DNA from 2 places in the Shewanella sp. SR43-8 genome. Region 2 is predicted to be linked to the other one. Evidence: riboswitches for the same ligand, from Rfam matches in the RefSeq annotation. Region 2 holds a riboswitch; the other holds the start of a gene.
What was found. Region 2 has a riboswitch for thiamine pyrophosphate ahead of H5114_RS03865 (TonB-dependent receptor). Riboswitches for the same ligand answer to the same signal wherever they lie in the genome.
Positions count from the first base shown of each region.

Region 1: it holds a riboswitch for thiamine pyrophosphate, as region 2 does, so the genes downstream of both, thiC (phosphomethylpyrimidine synthase ThiC) here and H5114_RS03865 (TonB-dependent receptor) in region 2, are expected to answer to the same signal.

Region 1 is NZ_JACJDX010000015.1:57,575-66,771, forward strand. Features, by position in the region: gene H5114_RS17825 (TIGR03503 family protein) at 1-709, shown strand, start outside; tRNA gene H5114_RS17830 (tRNA-Asp) at 832-908, shown strand; tRNA gene H5114_RS17835 (tRNA-Asp) at 992-1,068, shown strand; gene H5114_RS17840 (TonB-dependent siderophore receptor) at 1,546-3,672, opposite strand; TPP riboswitch at 3,953-4,052, shown strand; gene thiC (phosphomethylpyrimidine synthase ThiC) at 4,259-6,259, shown strand; gene H5114_RS17850 (bifunctional hydroxymethylpyrimidine kinase/phosphomethylpyrimidine kinase) at 6,265-7,959, shown strand; gene H5114_RS17855 (HesA/MoeB/ThiF family protein) at 7,956-8,774, shown strand; gene thiS (sulfur carrier protein ThiS) at 8,761-8,988, shown strand; gene H5114_RS17865 (thiazole synthase) at 8,991-9,197, shown strand, end outside.
Region 2 is NZ_JACJDX010000002.1:313,400-322,596, reverse strand. Features, by position in the region: gene H5114_RS03905 (glutathione S-transferase) at 1-413, shown strand, start outside; gene H5114_RS03900 (hypothetical protein) at 603-803, shown strand; gene H5114_RS03895 (NAD(P)H nitroreductase) at 902-1,450, opposite strand; gene H5114_RS03890 (DoxX family protein) at 1,566-2,165, opposite strand; gene H5114_RS03885 (DUF6279 family lipoprotein) at 2,258-3,103, opposite strand; gene H5114_RS03880 (phosphotransferase) at 3,154-4,110, opposite strand; gene pnuC (nicotinamide riboside transporter PnuC) at 4,189-4,899, opposite strand; gene H5114_RS03870 (hypothetical protein) at 4,905-5,165, opposite strand; gene H5114_RS03865 (TonB-dependent receptor) at 5,219-7,420, opposite strand; TPP riboswitch at 7,478-7,585, opposite strand; gene H5114_RS03860 (YcfL family protein) at 7,721-8,113, opposite strand; gene H5114_RS03855 (PaaI family thioesterase) at 8,176-8,643, opposite strand; gene H5114_RS03850 (PaaI family thioesterase) at 8,640-9,149, opposite strand; gene hinT (purine nucleoside phosphoramidase) at 9,149-9,197, opposite strand, start outside.

The DNA.
Region 1 (9,197 bases), on a different contig from region 2:
AAATTTGCAACAACCCGCGGGTCATTATGTGCTTAATGTCACTGCGCGAAATAATGTGTTTGAGCGCGAATATACAATGCCTTTTGAGCTTTCAGCACAACCAATACAGGTTAAAATGGTGCCTAATAGCGACCCATTAAAAGAGATATGGCAGATCCAATTAGCGGTTGATGAATCAGTGGTGATACTGGCACAAACACATTTTGAATTTGAGTTAGTTGGTCCTGCCGGTTTATCGCTGCCTTTAACCGTTCAAACCGTGACCAGTGCAAATCAAATTCTCTTTTTACCTAAAGTGACCGAATATGGCAGTTATCGTGTTCAAGGGCATGCGTTCTCCACGACTGTCGATGGTCGTGAAATTGTCCTGAATTTACCTGAAATGTTTTTTAATTTGATTGAGCCTCCAGCTCCGGCTCCATCGGTTGAAGAACTGGCTGAAAAAGCGGCTATTCAAGCTGAATTTGAAGAGCAAGAGGCTAAAGATAATGCAATGTTCTGGATTATTACCATCAACGGAATACTGTTTTTGTTCGGTGTTGTGGGCTTAGTTATATGGCGTAAAAAGCAGACTCTTGCCAAAGCGATGGCTGCAGCAGAAGAAAGGCTAAAGCAAAATCCTGAAAGTAATCAAAATTCCCAAGAGGGTCTGCTTGAAAGTGTTGATTTAGACGATATTGACCTGACTATGCCTGATGATAAAAACTAATATTTTGAGTGTTTTTTAGTCACAAAATGCGCAATTGAGCAAATTTTGACTAATTGAGCTAAAACAATTAAAAAACAGTTGACGATTAATTATCACAACTTTATTATTCATCGCACTTGTGTGGAGCGGTAGTTCAGTTGGTTAGAATACCGGCCTGTCACGCCGGGGGTCGCGGGTTCGAGTCCCGTCCGCTCCGCCATTCAAGTACCTGTTTGCACTTAATAAAATAAACAGTAAATCGTTTAATATTGTTAGTTTTATTAAGTGTATACAAACCGTTTTGGAGCGGTAGTTCAGTTGGTTAGAATACCGGCCTGTCACGCCGGGGGTCGCGGGTTCGAGTCCCGTCCGCTCCGCCAAATAAATAAAAAAGCCTCTACAGCAATGTAGAGGCTTTTTTATTTTAAGACGGAGCTGAATGCTTAAGCCAATCGAGATAACCACAGAGTGATTTCAGCATCAGATTGAGTAAATAGCCATTACGGCGCAAAGCAAAACATTATCCTTAGGGTAGGTGACATCTAAATCCTACCCATCAAGTAAGCCGCTTTATCGAGCTTGTTTTGCATTCAATTAACCGCAGTATGAATTGTAGCGTCTTGGCTGACGACTCCGTCTAAAAGCTAACTTTTATTTATTTAAACATAATTCATTCGAGGCTATATCGCATCTTGGCTGTTGCCATTATTGATAACTATCACCGCTGCTCAGCAGCACCCACTCAGTTCCGGTCATAGTGGGTGCTTTTAATACTGAAAATATATAGCTAAGCAATGTGATCTCGACGGCTTAAGGTAATTGTAATCGATACTTTTTTCGCTAGTATCTACCCAGCACTAGAATGCGTAATTAATATTCAATTCAAGCGATCGTCCAGCTCCGGCTATTTGTTCAAAGCCGTTACTGTTGTCTGTTTTGTATTGTGCAATACTGACCCCGCCTAAAGGCAGTTGATAATATTCGGCGAGTAAGTTTTTCACGGCGACAGTCATTGTTGCACCTTGCCATTGGATACTGCTGCTTAAGTTAAGCAGAGAGTAACTGTTGGTTGTATTTTCTAAGCGCTGACTATCAACGCGATCTTTGCTCGCGACCCATTGCCAGCTAAGGCTATTTTTCCAATCACCAAGTTCTTGGTGAAGAGCAAGTGCAGTTTGTAATGGCTTTATTTGATACAGAGGCTCGTCACCGTTATCTCTTTCGCCGTGAGTGGCAGTGGCATTAGCAACCATGAGCCATTTGCCACTGCGGTTTTCTGCTAGTTGGTATTCAGCATCAATACGTGCCCCAAACAGAGTCGCGTTAACATTGGTAAACTGTAAAATATTGCGGCGAGTATTAGTCATAGGTGTTTTGTTAAAGCTATCAACCTCATCGGCATCAATATAATCATTTATTCTGCTGTACCAAGCGGTAGCGCTGAAGGCTAAGTCATCTTGTATCAATTTATAGGCTGTACTTAAGGTATGTGCTGTTTCGGCATTGAGGTTTGGGTTACCTATATAGCCATTTCCATCACCAAACCAACCGATCATGGTTGTTGCCATGGTGCTTTGACCCCAACTGTAACGTTCATATAAATTTGGCGCTCGGCTTTTTCTCGCTAAACCAACCTCTATGACTTCAGTGTCACTCAATTGATATCGAGCCAGAAGAGTAGCGTCGATAATATTGTCATTACGCTTACGATAAAGGCTGTTAAATTCATCTGCGGCTATGGCATTGACATTGGTGATGCCCATCATCGCCATAGTGTTATAGGGTTGTACTTCAGCAGCGTTTGTTGACACGTATTCATATCGGACGCCAGCTGATAACCACCAACGACTATTTAGAGTGTGTTGCCATTCACCATAAAGAGCAGCACGTTGACGCTTGCCGTCATTAATATTGACATAATCATTAGGTCCCATCATAGATGAACCTTCGATAGCGGGCCAAGTATCGTCAAGTTGATAAACATAATATTCTTGTCCAATCAACAAGGTACTGTCTGAACTTATGGGTAATTGCCAATGCAACTGGTAGCTATAATCTTTTCCTTTGGTTTCCATCGGCATCTTGCCGGTTTTTTCGTCAGTAAAGAATCCCATTTCATGTTCGACGCTGTGCCAATTGGCTTGTGCTGTAAACTCGGCATCATTTTCTAGTGAACGCTGATAACGCACTAACGCTCCATAGCTGTCATTGTTAGTCATATCCATATATTGGTTAGCGAAACCCTGATAAGGAATATGTTGATGAGTGAGCTTAATGGCTATTTGTTGGGTCTCATCTTGCCAAGCTGCCGTTAGCGCATGGTTTTGAGATTGATATAGGGTGTCGAGTACTTTATCGCCATGACCATCGGTATAACTGTTGGCATCTTCAAATGCCCCTTGATAGCTAAAACTTAACGTTTTACTGGCAACGGTGGCATTGACGCCAGCAAGAAAAGCATCATCGGTACTGCGATAACCACTAGAAACATTACCACTGTGCCATGTTACAGCGTCGCTATCAGTGAACAGTGGGTTTAAACTGCTGATTTTTATCACACCAGCAATATTATCACCGCCAGCACTTACCGGAGAGACTCCCGCGACGACTTGCGTTGAACTGATTTGATTTGCAGATACATATGAGAGCGGCGGGTTCATCTGGTTTGCACATGATGAAGTGATGTCACTACCATCGATAAGGATTTTTATCCGATCGCCCATCATGCCGTTTAAGACGGGTAAGGCTGACACACCGCCAGCCTCAGAGAAATCGACGCCTTGCTTTTTTAAGAGGTTTTCAGCCGAACCTAGTAGGTCTTTATGTGTTGTGTGCTGTCCTTGTACTTTGACATGTTCAACACCTTGGCTGTTTTGTATGTCATACGATTCAGCTCTTACTTGCGGCGTTATGGCCAGTGTTACTGCCAATGCAATTGATGAGTAAGCCCATGGGGCGTTATTCGTTAATTTAATGGTTTGCATTACTTTGTGAGTCAAAGCTATCACCTTTATTGTTTTTTTATAAACCTTTGATGAGTTAATTTCAAAGGAGATTGTTCACCTTAATAAATTATAACCTGCTAATAAATATGAAGAGTGCGACATGATGTCGCACCTTTATAAATATATGCATCAAGTGTTGAGTGAATACGATAGATAAGGGATAAAGCTAAACTAATGCCGGCATGTTAACTCATAGATGTCATAGCAATAGATGATAGTTAGGGCTTGATATTTTGTTTAAAGCTTGCCTATACTGACGCACATCTTGTCGGAGTGCCATTATGGCTGAGACCGTTTATTCGGGATCCGTTGAACCTGATCAGGCTAGAACCTGCGAAGGAAACAAGCGTAATAATCATTATTATTGGGAAGATAATAACGTTTTAACAAGACAGTAAATGGACGTTTACCTCCGAGTTTTTTATCGGTTTATATGTCCAGTTAAGTTATTACTTTAGTATTTTTCTATGTGGTTATTGACGTAAGCGATAGTATTTTTATTGTTTACTGCTGCTATCAACACCTCTCCAGACAAGCAACTCTACTCTTAATAATGAGGTTGCTAATGTCAAATCCAAACCGTCGTCAAACTCGAGCTAATGCTCAACAATTTATTGATACCCTTAAACCGTTACAACATCCTAATTCTGAAAAAGTCTATTTAACGGGTAGTCGAGCTGATATCAACGTTGCTATGCGTCAGGTTAATCAAACTGAAACCGTCATTGGCGGCACCGATGCAAAGCCCATTAAACAAGCCAATCCACCTATCATGGTCTATGACTGTGCGGGCGCTTATTCTGATCCCCTTGCCGACATTAATGTGCGTCAAGGTTTAGCTAAAATCCGTCAAGCATGGATTGATGAGCGACAAGATACCGAGCAATTAACCGGTGCAAGTTCAGGTTTTACTCAACAGCGACTGGCGGATGATGGCTTGGATCACTTGCGTTTTGATGTCCTAGTTGCGCCGAAGCGAGCCAAGCCGGGCAAATGCGTGACCCAAATGCATTATGCTCGCCAAGGTATTGTTACCCCTGAAATGGAATACATTGCCATTCGTGAAAACATGGCTCGTGCTGAGCTAACTGACACCGTATTGACTCAAAAGGCACCAGGAGAGGCTTTTGGTGCGCATATTGGTCAGCTGATCACTCCTGAGTTTGTCCGCGATGAAGTCGCTCGAGGTCGAGCGATTATCCCACTCAATATTAACCATCCTGAAACCGAACCTATGATTATTGGGCGTAATTTTTTGGTGAAGGTGAATGCCAATATTGGTAATTCGGCGGTGACATCGTCGATTGAAGAAGAAGTGGAAAAACTGGTGTGGTCAACTCGTTGGGGCGCCGATACCGTCATGGACTTGTCGACCGGACGTTATATCCATGAGACCCGTGAGTGGCTTATCCGTAATTCGCCTGTTCCAATTGGTACTGTGCCGATTTATCAAGCATTAGAAAAGGTTAATGGCGTTGCCGAAGATCTCAGTTGGGCGGTATTTAGAGATACGCTAATAGAACAAGCCGAGCAGGGAGTAGATTATTTTACCATCCATGCTGGGGTGTTATTGCGTTATGTACCCATGACCGCCAAACGCCTTACTGGTATTGTGTCGCGTGGCGGTTCAATTATGGCTAAGTGGTGTTTAAGCCACCATCAAGAAAGTTTCTTATATGAGCATTTTCGCGATATTTGCCAGATTTGCGCCCAATACGATGTGTCCTTGTCGTTAGGCGATGGTATGCGCCCCGGTTCAATTGCCGATGCCAATGATGAAGCGCAATTTGCAGAATTAGAAACCTTAGGCGAATTGGTTAAAATTGCATGGGAATATGATGTGCAAACCATCATCGAAGGCCCTGGTCATGTGCCAATGCAGTTGATTAAAGTCAATATGGAAAAGCAATTAGCTCTTTGTGATGAAGCGCCTTTTTACACCTTAGGCCCACAAACTACCGATATCGCGCCGGGTTATGATCACTTCACCTCAGGGATTGGCGCTGCCATGATGGCTTGGTATGGCGTGGCGATGTTGTGTTACGTCACCCCCAAAGAACACTTAGGCTTACCTAACAAAGAAGATGTAAAACAAGGCTTAATTGCCTACAAGATTGCAGCTCATGCTGCTGATGTCGCTAAAGGTCATCCAGGTGCACAAGTGCGTGATAATGCGTTATCCAAAGCCCGCTTTGAATTCCGTTGGGAAGATCAATACAACCTAGGCCTTGATCCTGATACCGCTCGTGCTTACCACGACGAATCGTTACCACAAGAATCAGCAAAAGTGGCTCATTTTTGTTCAATGTGTGGGCCTAAATTTTGCTCGATGAAAATAACCCACGAAGTGCGTGAATATGCCGCGAATCTTCAACAAGCAGAAGCACTTAAGATTGAAGTCTCTGCTGCTAGTGCTTATCAAACTCAACCTATGGCTCAAGCCATAAATCCGTCCGAGGCTATGGCGCAAAAGTCGGCTGAGTTCAAAGCGTCGGGATCGGCGCTGTATCACGCCGTCAAACCAGCAGCACAAGTTGATACCGACTTAGCGGTAGAGGTTGAATAACTATCATGAATTCATCGACATTTGTCACTGAATCCATAACGCAAACCCCACCCATTGTCTGGACCATAGCCGGTTCAGACAGTGGTGGAGGTGCGGGGATTCAAGCTGATTTACTCACCATGCAAGACTTGTCATGTCACGGGTGTAGCGTAATAACCACATTAACTGCGCAAAACTCAGTCAGTGTAAGTCTTGTTGAAACTGTTTCTGAATCCATGTTACTGGCTCAGTTGACCAGCTTATGTGCAGATCTGCCGCCGGTAGCGATTAAAATTGGCCTGTTGGCATCCCAAGCACAGGTAAACATTTTGGCTGATTGGTTAACCCAGATACGATCTAGACTAAATATGGCTCCTTTTGTGGTGCTTGATCCTGTGATGGTCGCCAGTAGTGGTGCCAGCTTTAATCCTATGGATCTCGATTTTAGTCCTCTCATTGGCTTAATTGACTTATTAACCCCTAATCAGCATGAGTTAGGTCGCTTATGTCATCATTGCGTTTTAGCGCAACATCGAAATGATAACCTTAATCTCGAATCATCGCTTGAGATCGATCCCATGAGGACTCTGCAACTGCAGATGATTAATGACGCTAAGTGGTTATCAAATATATTTAAATGCCATGTACTCGCCAAAGGTGGTGATGCTCATTGGCAGCACGATGCGACAGATATTTATGTCAGTTCAAGCGTGCTAGGCGCCAGTGTTGCACACAGTAATGCAGTGTTTATGTTAAGCAGTCAGCGGATAGTCACTAATAACAATCATGGCAGTGGTTGCACTTTATCATCTGCAATAGCGTGTTTTATTGCCCATGACTTCGTGATCCATGATGCTATTGTGTTGGCAAAAGCTTATGTCAATAAGGGCTTAGCATTAGGTTTCAGTCTAGGGCAAGGTCCTGGGATTTTAGCCCGTACCGGTTGGCCCGATGATTTACAGGCTATGCCGTTAATCAACTTGATTACATCAGACGATCTCGCTCAAGCTTCATTTAAACACACAGCCCATAATGACTTTAAATCGCTGCTAAAACCACTCGGTATTTATCCTGTTGTTGATGATCTAAATATACTCAAACAGCTGCTATCAGCTGGCTGCAAAACCATTCAATATCGCACTAAACTCGATAGCGACACTTGTTCGGACAGTCTGCAGCGATTAACACTCGAAACTAATATTATTGAGGTGATTAAACTGGGTCGAGAGTTTCATGCTCAGTTATTTATCAATGATCATTGGCAACTGGCGGTTAAACACGGTGCGTTTGGGGTTCACTTAGGCCAAGAAGATTTGGCGACTGCAGATTTAACCGCGATAGCTGCAGCTGGAATGGCATTAGGGTTATCGAGCCACAGTTATTTTGAAGCCTTGTTAGCTCACCAATACTCACCTTCCTATATTGCCCTGGGGCATATTTTTGCTACCACCACGAAACAAATGCCATCAGCCCCCCAAGGGATCACTAAGCTTACACGTTATGTCAGCTTATTTTCGCGTCATTATCCAACGGTAGCGATTGGCGGAATTAATCTCAGTAATCTTGAGGTCATTGCCATGACTGGGGTGGGTGATGTTGCGGTTGTCAGGGCCGTGAGCGCTGCTGCAGATCCCGCTAAAGCTTATCAAGCGTTAAATCATAAGTGGTTACAGTTGACGCGATCATTATCGAAACCGAGTGTCTCTGCGGAGGTGAGATGAATATACTATCGGATCAGCAGTATATCCAGTACTCACGCACCATGTTACTCAGTGATATTGGCGAGACTGGCCAACTCGCCATTATGAATAGTTCGGTCGTCATTATTGGCATGGGCGGATTAGGGCATCTAGTCGCTCATTACCTCGCGGCGGCTGGTGTTCAGCATATGTTGTTGATTGACCATGATGTTATTGAACTATCTAACTTGCCACGGCAGCTATTATTTACTGCCACAGATATTGGCCAAACCAAAGTTGCTGTTACTAAAAGAGTGCTTAATCGTGCTTACCCTGAAATCAACATCAATACTATCGCGGAAAAAGTGACTGCCCAGCATTTTTATCAGCTTATCAAGCGAAAAGTAACCAAGCCTTTAGTATTTGACTGCACTGATAATTTCAAGACACGGCAGCTTATTAATCAACTCTGCGTTGAACAGAAATTGACTTTGGTTAGTGGCGCAATCAGTGGCTATCAAGGACAACTATTTTGTATTGATTTTTCAGACTCAGGCTCTAATTTACACCCAAATAGCGGCTGTTATCGTTGTTTATATCCACTTGATATGACGATTACGCAAAATTGTACTCGAGCAGGAGTTCTTGGGCCTGCTGCGGGCATTATTGCCAGTATGCAAGCGCTGGTGGGCATACAACATCTTAGTAATACCTTCACTCAATACGGTATTTTACATTGCTTTAATGCTAAAAACTTACATTGGCAGCATGCCCACATGAGCCAAGATCCTGAGTGTGCAGTATGTCATCAGCAGTCAGTCACTCAGCTTTCGGAGCAGCCCAATGACGCATATTAATTGCCACTCTCAGATTGCCTTGCAACTCAATGGGGTCGAACAAATCGTTCGGGCTAATTTGAATTTGGCCGAATTACTGATTTTAAGTGATCTACCCACTCAAGCGGTCGCCATAGTCGTCAACGATAGTGTTGTACCACGAAGCCGATGGGTGCACGTATTGTGTCAAGCGAACGATAATATTACGGTTTTTTCTGCCGTTGCTGGAGGTTAATAATGTTAACGATAGCCGATCATCAATTTTCGTCTCGATTATTCACCGGGACGGGAAAATTTTCAGATCACAACACTATGTTACAAGCTATAAACAGTTCGGGATCGCAGTTAGTTACCTTGGCGATGAAGCGGATTGATTTAACCCGCGGCCATGACAATTTACTCGGGCCGCTGCAAAGTATGGGGGTAAAGTTATTACCTAATACC
Region 2 (9,197 bases):
ATAAGCCCACAACGACAAGGCTCATAAATGCTAACGATTGTGACTTTAAGCCTTGGCTAGATAAATACAAGTATGCAGACAGGTACCCTGAATACAGTCAACTATACTACCGACAACACGCTGAGCAGTTTATTCAGTTACTGGAAAATCAGTTACAAAAACACCTGTATTTGTGTACCGACACGCCTACTTTAGCCGATTTTGCTATTTTCCCCTTTATTAGGCAATTTGCTAATGTTGAACCTGCATGGTTTAACGGCATGCCCTACCCTAAAGTCCATACTTGGTTGGCCACGCTAGTCAATAGCCGATTATTTATTCTGGCGATGTACAAATATCCATTGTGGTTACCACAACAAAATAAGATCCAGTTCAAACATTCAACGAATGATGATGGACGCGTCATACCTTAGTGCAAAAATTAAAAAATTATGAATATTTAATGGTTTACAGGCTATGAATTGGTTTATTTTTCAAGTAAATTAAATAACATAAACAATGAATAGCAGTTAAAGAAAATGGATTTTTATTCTTTTGACTACAGATTTCAATTGTAAACTTATACTTAACTAAGTCATTGCTGGAACGCAAAGGAACATGACATGGATAATATGGACATTACGTTAGTCTTAATGCTTATTGCATTATTGATTTTACATATTCACTTTTGCTATCGAGCCTTAACGTCGAAAGCACATATCAAAAATGCCCAACGGATTGTGTGGTCTTCACTCAGTTTGTTAATGGGGCCGTTAGGTTATTATGTTTATCAGAACATGATCCCACTTGAGTTCTACGAATAGCCATTGACATAAATGCTTTTGTTAGCTTATTGAATCGCCAAAAACGAGCCTCATTTTATATCCGTTAAAGTAAGGCTCATATCTTGTATTGGCTTAGCTTATAAATAGCGAGCGAATTGCTGACCTTCTTTTAGTGGTTTTATTGGCGCAGTTACCGCAGGTGTTCCCACATATAAAAAACCGACAATTTGGTCTTGCTTAGACAAGCCTAATTGTTGGTGCACATTAGCGTCAAAAGCAAAATCACCAGTGCGCCATACTGCACCGAGTCCAATGGCAAAAGCGGCTTGTTGCATTGCCATTGTGGCGCAACCAGCTGCAATTTGCTGTTCCAAAATAGGGACTTTATCGTGTACTTGTGTTTTTGCAACCACAGTAATGACCATGGGGGCGCGATAAGGCATATTGGCCACTTTGGCGAGAAATGCTTCATCGGCTCCCGTTATTTTAGCGGCGTCAACGAAAATGTCTGCCAATTTAGCTAAACCATCATCAATTGCGATAATAAATTCCCATGGGTTCAATGCTCCATGATCAGGCACTCTTGCAGCGGCATTGAGCAATAATGTAAGTTGCTCAGCATTTGGTGCTGGGGCAATTAGGCGTGGTGTAGACTGGCGAGTCAGGAGTAGTTGTGTTGCGTCCAAGATACGCTCCTTTGGAATGAATTCAGGTGCCGATATTAACAAATATCCCACCTATTGGGTGGGATATATTCAAAACAGGGTTGATCTTTTTGGACTCAATTAAAACAGATCCTCGTTAGGCATTTTTTAAAAAACGCTCAGCGATAACATAATCAACACTGGTGTAGCGCCCGCCCCCTAGTACAAAGAGAGCAAACAACATGATGAGATAGGTCATAGCAAACTCAATACCATTATTAAGGATAACCAAGTTACCTGAGCTAGTAAGCCATTCATAGTTACCATGCTGTTGTAAAATAGACTTGGCCGCAGCCAACTTTTCCGCTGATGCTAATACTTGCTCATTTGCTAACCACGAACTGGGATCGGCAATGGCTAACCAACCATTAGGTAAGTGCACCGCAAAAGCGGCTACGCACATGGTCATCATCATAGGCATTGCAACCATGCGAGTAGCAAGTCCGATTAGCAGTAAAAAACCACCAAACAATTCTGTACCTGCTGCCATTGCTACCATGACTTCAGGCATAGGCAAACCCAATCCCCAATCTGGATTACCAAACCAAGCGGCGGAGTCTTCAAAATGTGATAATTTGTTATAACCGGCTTGCATTAACACAGGTGCTAAATAAATTCTCAACGCTAATGGCGCAAAACCTTGAATGTGTTTAATGACATTTAAAAACTGTTGATATAACCCGCTAAGCATTTGCATAATCATCCCTACTGATCTCGTTATTACTTCAAGAGACCCGCGAAGAATAGAAAAGATTTCAGCTGAGGCTATGATACTCATTAGATGCTTGTTTATTTGTCTAAATGAAGCTCAGTTAAATCATCCACTAACTCTGTTAGTTTTTTATCGAAATGCTTACGTTGTTTTGGACTAAAAGTGCGATTTAAAGTAATCAACATTGAACCGAATTTTCGGGTATTTTCAGTTACATTATCTCGATAGACTTGAGATTTTAGCTCGTCAGGTGAAACCATCAACAACGTCATTTGTTGAGTAAAATATTCTGTTTGCTGGCGGCGTTTCAGTGCTTGTTCAAATTGGCTCAACCACTCATGGCGATACTCTAACCACATATCTAATGTTGCTAAACGTTCAGTATTGGCTTGGTGAATAATACCTTTTTGCTCATCTGTCACATTCCCTGTCCATTCAGATAATTGCTTCGCGATTCTTTTGTCTGAGTCGGTTATCAATTCGGCTTGATCTTTACCTGCATATTCTTCAATTAACTCTCGCTGTTCTTTTTTCAGCTGCACTAAAATCTGCTCCACTTGTTCATCGCTTAGACTCGCAATAAGAGGTAACAGATCTGGCATAACAAAATCGAAAATACGATACCAATGAGCTTTTGCCATTGAGACTTGTTCAAGCCATAACTCTGGCGTCATGGTCTGCTGATTGGTTAAGCTTGATAATAATGACAGTTGATCACGATAACGTGGCAACTCTTGCTGGCGATGCCAGACGAGAAAAGACTCAACAATGAGATCAAATTTGTCTTGTTGCTCTGAGGTTAAGTCTACGTATTCTTCAACTTCCCACTCAATCGCCCAATCCAAAAAGAAGTAACTTACTTTAGTTGAGCAGCCAACAAAAAATAAACTGCTTAACAGCAGGATAATTAATTTTTTAGACACAAATGATTCCCTTTGCAAAACTTATCTTATTTGTACGTTATCAGGGCATATTAGCAAGTCATTAATGTAAAATATTTTGTAAAGTAATGTATGTATTGTGTGGGTTTTTGTGGTTCTTTGGCGGCCATTAATAATGCCCACATCGCTGAAAATAGCCAAAAACAATTGATGGCTGCTGGTAATGCCGCTTTAGCTGCAGCAACATCTGTAAGATTAGAGGTTTGGCAATACTGCAAGATAACGCTATCAACTAATTGATTTACTTGCCTTGATGATAACTCATGTGTGGCGATCACACTGGCTAAATCAAATAACGGATGACTGGCCACCGCGTATTCATAATCAATGCATAATAAGCGCTGCGATTGATGACCGCTGAGCAGTAAATTATGCGGGGTCAAATCTCGATGACAAAAAGCAGGCAGCAACACACAAGCCTCCAGCTGCGATAACCACTGTCGAACAAGGCCATTTAAGCGCAATAATTGCTGCCAAGCGTGTTGCCACTGCAAATTGGTTTGAGATGCACTTAATGAGTCTAATTGATGTGCGTATTGTTGCCACTGAGTGCTCACAGTCATACTTTTATTCGGTATGGGTAATCCACTGAGCGTTCGAAATAATTCGCTTAATAAAGGCACCGCATCCACTGCTGTAATCTGCGTCGTTGTTGCTTGTCGAATCGATGCCTGACCACGCATTGTAAAAAAGATCGACCAATCCATGTTTTGCTGATCAATAAACTCACTTAAATATATTTGATTATTATCACTGACCCAAATCAGGGCCGGTGCAATGTTAGCTGCCATCGCGACTTGCCAACAAGCCACTTCAAGCTTTCTATCACACCAATTACTGTGAGCTTGATTGACTCTTAATACCTTATCGCCATCGTTACAACAGAGCTTAATATTAATATTGCTCATGCCTATATTAAAAACCATTACCGCCGTACATTGTGCAGCAAGTTGCTGAAACAATGGGACTGGCATCGTTTGCTCAATCATATCAAGTATCTCATTAGGCAGAGATAACAAGGCTTGTGGCATCTGATATTTACTCTATTAAAAAGGGAAAGTAGTTGGCTATGCGCCAACCACTTCTTGGATGGTATTCTGTTGCTGTATTATATTGTGACGATATTTCTTGCGCCACATGATGTAGCCACCCAAGGCCATCGCGACATATAAAACAAACAGCCCAGAGGTCAACATCAAGCCTTTTTGGAAGTACAAATAGATAGACACAAAATCAATGACTACCCAATAAAGCCAGTTCTCCAACACTTTTTTGGCGACTAAGTAGGTTGTTACTACCGCAAAACACGTGGTTGCCGCGTCAACATAGGGAAATGCTGCCGAGGTATAATTGGCCATAACATACCCCACCAGCATAGAAACCAATGATGTTACGCTAATCACAACGGCATGAGCACTCCAAGACCAACTGGTTATATTCAGCTGGTGAGTATCTATGGTGTGATGAGTATTATTATGTGAATCAATATTGTGGGAATTTCTATGCTGCAAGTCTGGTACATGTAACCACAACCAATAACCGTATACCGCCATCCCCATGTAATAGATATTGAGCACCGATTCCATCAACAAGGAAACATTCCAAAATAATACCGTGTAAATCGCAGTGCTAACGAATGCGGCAGACCAGCACCAAATATTGGTCTTCATCGCCAGAATTAAGTAAGCCAAGGCTAACATAACCGCAATCGCCTCCCAAAACGTCATTAATGACGCCTCACTCAAGGCTTGTTGCAGCGTTAACAATAAATCATTCATGAATGTTATTCGCTATGTGCAAGGTCAAGTTCACCACCGATAAATTTACACACGAACACAGCCTTGCCCCATTTCTGATGAGCCGCTTGCATTTCAATGGCTAGCATCGACATTACATCCGCATACTCGCCACACACCTGTGTTGCCATCGCATTAGTGACTCGTTCAATACTGCTATAACTATCTAGTCTGCCGATAAACCACTTAATCGGATCAAGATAATTTTCATTCAACGGATACATGCTGATTTCTGCTGTTAATTTCATGTTAATGCCTTAATTAACACCGCTGTAAATTAAGTTACAGCGGCCTTGTTTAATTACATAAATTGGACTTCTAAGGTCACACCTAACTGGCGAGGGTCACCGTAACGAATATATTGCTTCTCTGCCCAGCCTTGATCTGGCTCGTTGCCAAAATAAAAACCACGCACGCCATACTGCTCATCAAACACATTACGGCCCCATAAATAAGCCGACCAAGTTGGCGTTTCATAACCTACACGGGCATTATAAATGGTATAAGCATCTGACTTGGACTCGTTGCTGTCCGAGTAATAAAACTGACTTTTACCACTGGCATTCACGTTGGCAAACCAACCAGAGTCAGCAACATAGGTCATACCGGCACTGTAGGTAACGTTAGGTGAATGAGCCAGTTCACGGCCAGACAAATCGACAGTTGAGCCATATTTATCGCTGTATTGATATTGGCCATATTCGGTTTCTAACCAACCAAAGCTGCCATAAAACTCAATATTCTCGGTTAAATACCATTTAGCATCGAGTTCTGCACCATAGTTATTCGAGCTACCTGCATTTTCAGTAAATAGAATAAATCGCTGTGGGCTATCGGGATCTTGTAACGACGCGGCGACTTGTTGATCTTGGCGATCCATATAAAATAGCGCAAATGTAGAATCGACTTCACCGTCAAACCAGCTCGATTTTAAGCCCAATTCATAGTTATATAGGATCTCAGTATCGAACTCTTTTTTGTCTGATAATTGAGCTGGTAATGTCATATTAAAACCACCCGCTTTATAACCGCGGGCAATACGTAAATAGGCATTGTGGTCAGCATTAATGGCTTTTGATAACGCAATATGCCCGCCCCACATATCTTCTGATGGGGCGAAATTATCTTCATTACTGTCACTATAATCACTGTCACGACGTTCAAGTCGTAGTCCTGTAGACAATAAATATTCATCACCTAAATGGCTGTCTAATTGAGCAAATACCGCATAATTGGTCGCATCGTAACTGGACTGCAGCACTTCATCTGGATAAGTGTTGTACTCTGAATACAAGTCATTATCTTCTTGTAAATTCATCGCATACACGCCAACTAACCAGTCGGTGCTGCCGGCGAAAATACGCCCAGCGGTTTTTGACGATAGACGAAATTCTTGGGTAAAGGTTTTACGGTCGCCCTTTTTATCCCAGGTATAATCGTAAACACAAGGTTCGCTGCCATTAACGGCACCAGAGTCATCATAAGCTGCACATTGTTTGCTTGCCCAATATTCTGGATTAGCCCAATCGCCATCATAACCATTATGGTGGTCGGTTTGCGCAAATGAGGTTAACGACGTGAAATCAAATGTTGGTATACCTGAATAAATAAATTTAATCCCAGCACCGGAGGTTTTTTGCGTATCGACGCCAGGTTGGTCAGTTAGGGTGTTGCTGGGATTATTGTCTAATGTCCACACATCGTAGCCATTATCAAAGTTTGCATGTAACAAGGTTAAATCAACTTGCAAATCGTCAGTCGCATACCAACGTAACTTCGCTCTGGCAGTCAACTCGTCACGCTCATTGGTATCGTCGCGATTAAGATAAAGGTTGTCACGATAACCATTTTGGTTATGTTGCTCTAACGATACCCGGTAGAGTAGTTTGCCTGAGTCATTGAGCGGGCCGGAGCTGAATCCTGACAGAGTGCGCAGGTTATCGTCACCTAAGCTGACTTTTGCGCCATGCTCAAACGACTCTGTAGGGTCGTTACTTTTTAGGTAAATTAATCCGGCTAATGCGTTGGCACCATACTGAGTCCCCTGCGGACCACGCAACACTTCAACCTGTTGCATGTCGTACATACTCGATACCATGCCAAGGCCTGATAGATCGATGTCATCGACCACAAAACCAACTGATGAGTTAGGTGCACCTTGATATTGCTCTTGCTCACCAACACCGCGAATTTGGAAGTATTTAGGTCGAGAGCTACCACCAGACCAATTAAAGTTAGCAATCGAATTGAGCACATCTTCAAAATGCTGTGCGCCTTCATCTTCTAATTGTTGCGCATCAATAACGGTGACACTGGAGGGCATTTTCTCAAGGCTGATATTACTAAAATCAGCATTAACGACAATGACTTCCATTTTTTCATATTCAGGTGTTACGCGTTCAACATCAGCGGTTTTAGCCATAGCAATAGGTGAGCTTATGGCTGTAATCACCGCTAAGGCAATGGGGGTGTGGTGTAATCTAATAGAATTTTTCGTGAACATAGGACCTCAAATAGTAATTTTGAGATCCGGCAAGAGTAGCGAATAAGAGGTGCACCGAGTTATAGTGTGGCCCATTCCTACGCCGGTATAAGCCGGATCAGGTTCTAAGGGTTCGTCATACAGACATCTCAGTTCAGGTTTTACTGAACACCCCTTGGCGGTCTCGATTATAAACTAACTTCAATATGAATACACGAGCAGTGACACAATTTGATAACTCAACAATGCAATTAATTAACCCTCACACTAAATCACATCGATTATTGTTATAAATAAGCTTAAAGCTAATGATAATGGAGTCTAATTGGAGAATGCTTGCCTCACATAGACCTCAAATCGGGTGACTTGCGAATTGGGCGCAACCGCACCGACTTGTAACTGCTGCTTGCCATGTAATTTAACTGATTTCCAGCTGCTTGCTTCATCTTCAACGGTAAATCCACTCGCATCGAACCAAGTGAATTTGTATTGAATACGCAAATCAGTACTCGATTGGCTTTGAATCAATGCTGACGCTTTGATTAAGTCCGCGACCATAAGTGATGAAATATCGGTCACGTTAACGTCACGAGCAAATGAGGTATTATCAACCCTAAGTTGGCCACTAGAATTAGCAGAGATACCCGCAGTATTATGCGCACAAGCCGAAAGTAACAGCGCAGAAGCGATAAGACATAATAATGATGTTTTCATACAATATTCCCTTAATAAATAGATGCAATTGAACTTGTCTCTAACACAGCAGCACATCATGACTAATCCAGTAGAAAATGTGCTCGTGCTGTCGCAATCAGCTGCTTGCGGTTGGTTTGCCAACAGTTCATGCTGACGTTTGCTACTCTACGACCTTGGCGAGTAATTTTGCATTCAGCAAAGGTGTCTTGATGCAAACCTGCGCGTAAATAATCAATTGAAAAATCGACAATCTTAGGCACTTTCTTAGCTTGCATAAACACCATTAACTGCACAATAGCTGACATTTCCATAAACCCAGCAAGCACACCACCGTGAATAGCAGGTAATATAGGATTACCAATATTGTCATCTTTAGCGGGTAATTTAAATACCATTTCATCGCCAAAACGCGCCACAGACATACCTATAAATTGTGAGTAAGGTACTTTTTCAAGAAGATAACTATAGTCATTTAACTCTATGGCCCGTTTGACCACATCTTGAACATCTAAACCCGTTTGTGTACTGATATTGCTTGGCTCACTCATGATTTCGTCTCCGGCAAATTACCCATTAATGCTTGCCGAAACGATTCACCAACCATTTCTGGGCTAATGCGCATAAACGATCCCACAGCGTGAGCAATAGGTTCATCAATACTGTCTTGGTAAGCTATCGCGCGGGTAAAAGCCACGCTTGGCGATAATCGATAGCATTCTGCAAACCCATAAACCGATTTATGCGGCTCAGCAGGTTTCATGTAATCGACCCGTAAATCCAGTGTCGGTGACAATTCTAACGATTGATATTTTTTTAAAATTGCACATACCACTGCCGTGCCACAGGCGGTGTCTATTAGGGTGGTAATCACCCCGCCATGGATCACCCCGGTGTCAGGATAACCAATGATGTCTTGGCTGTAAGGTAACTCAATAAGCACGTGATGCTCACTGGCCTCTTGGACAGTAAGCCCTAAACGGCGGCATTGAGCTAACTGATTAACAAATCGACTGGCCACTTCGGTTAACGGAAAAAAATCGCTATTGATTTTCATTAGTCACGACTCAGCATTGGGCCTAACGGCTTACCGCCCAAAAGATGT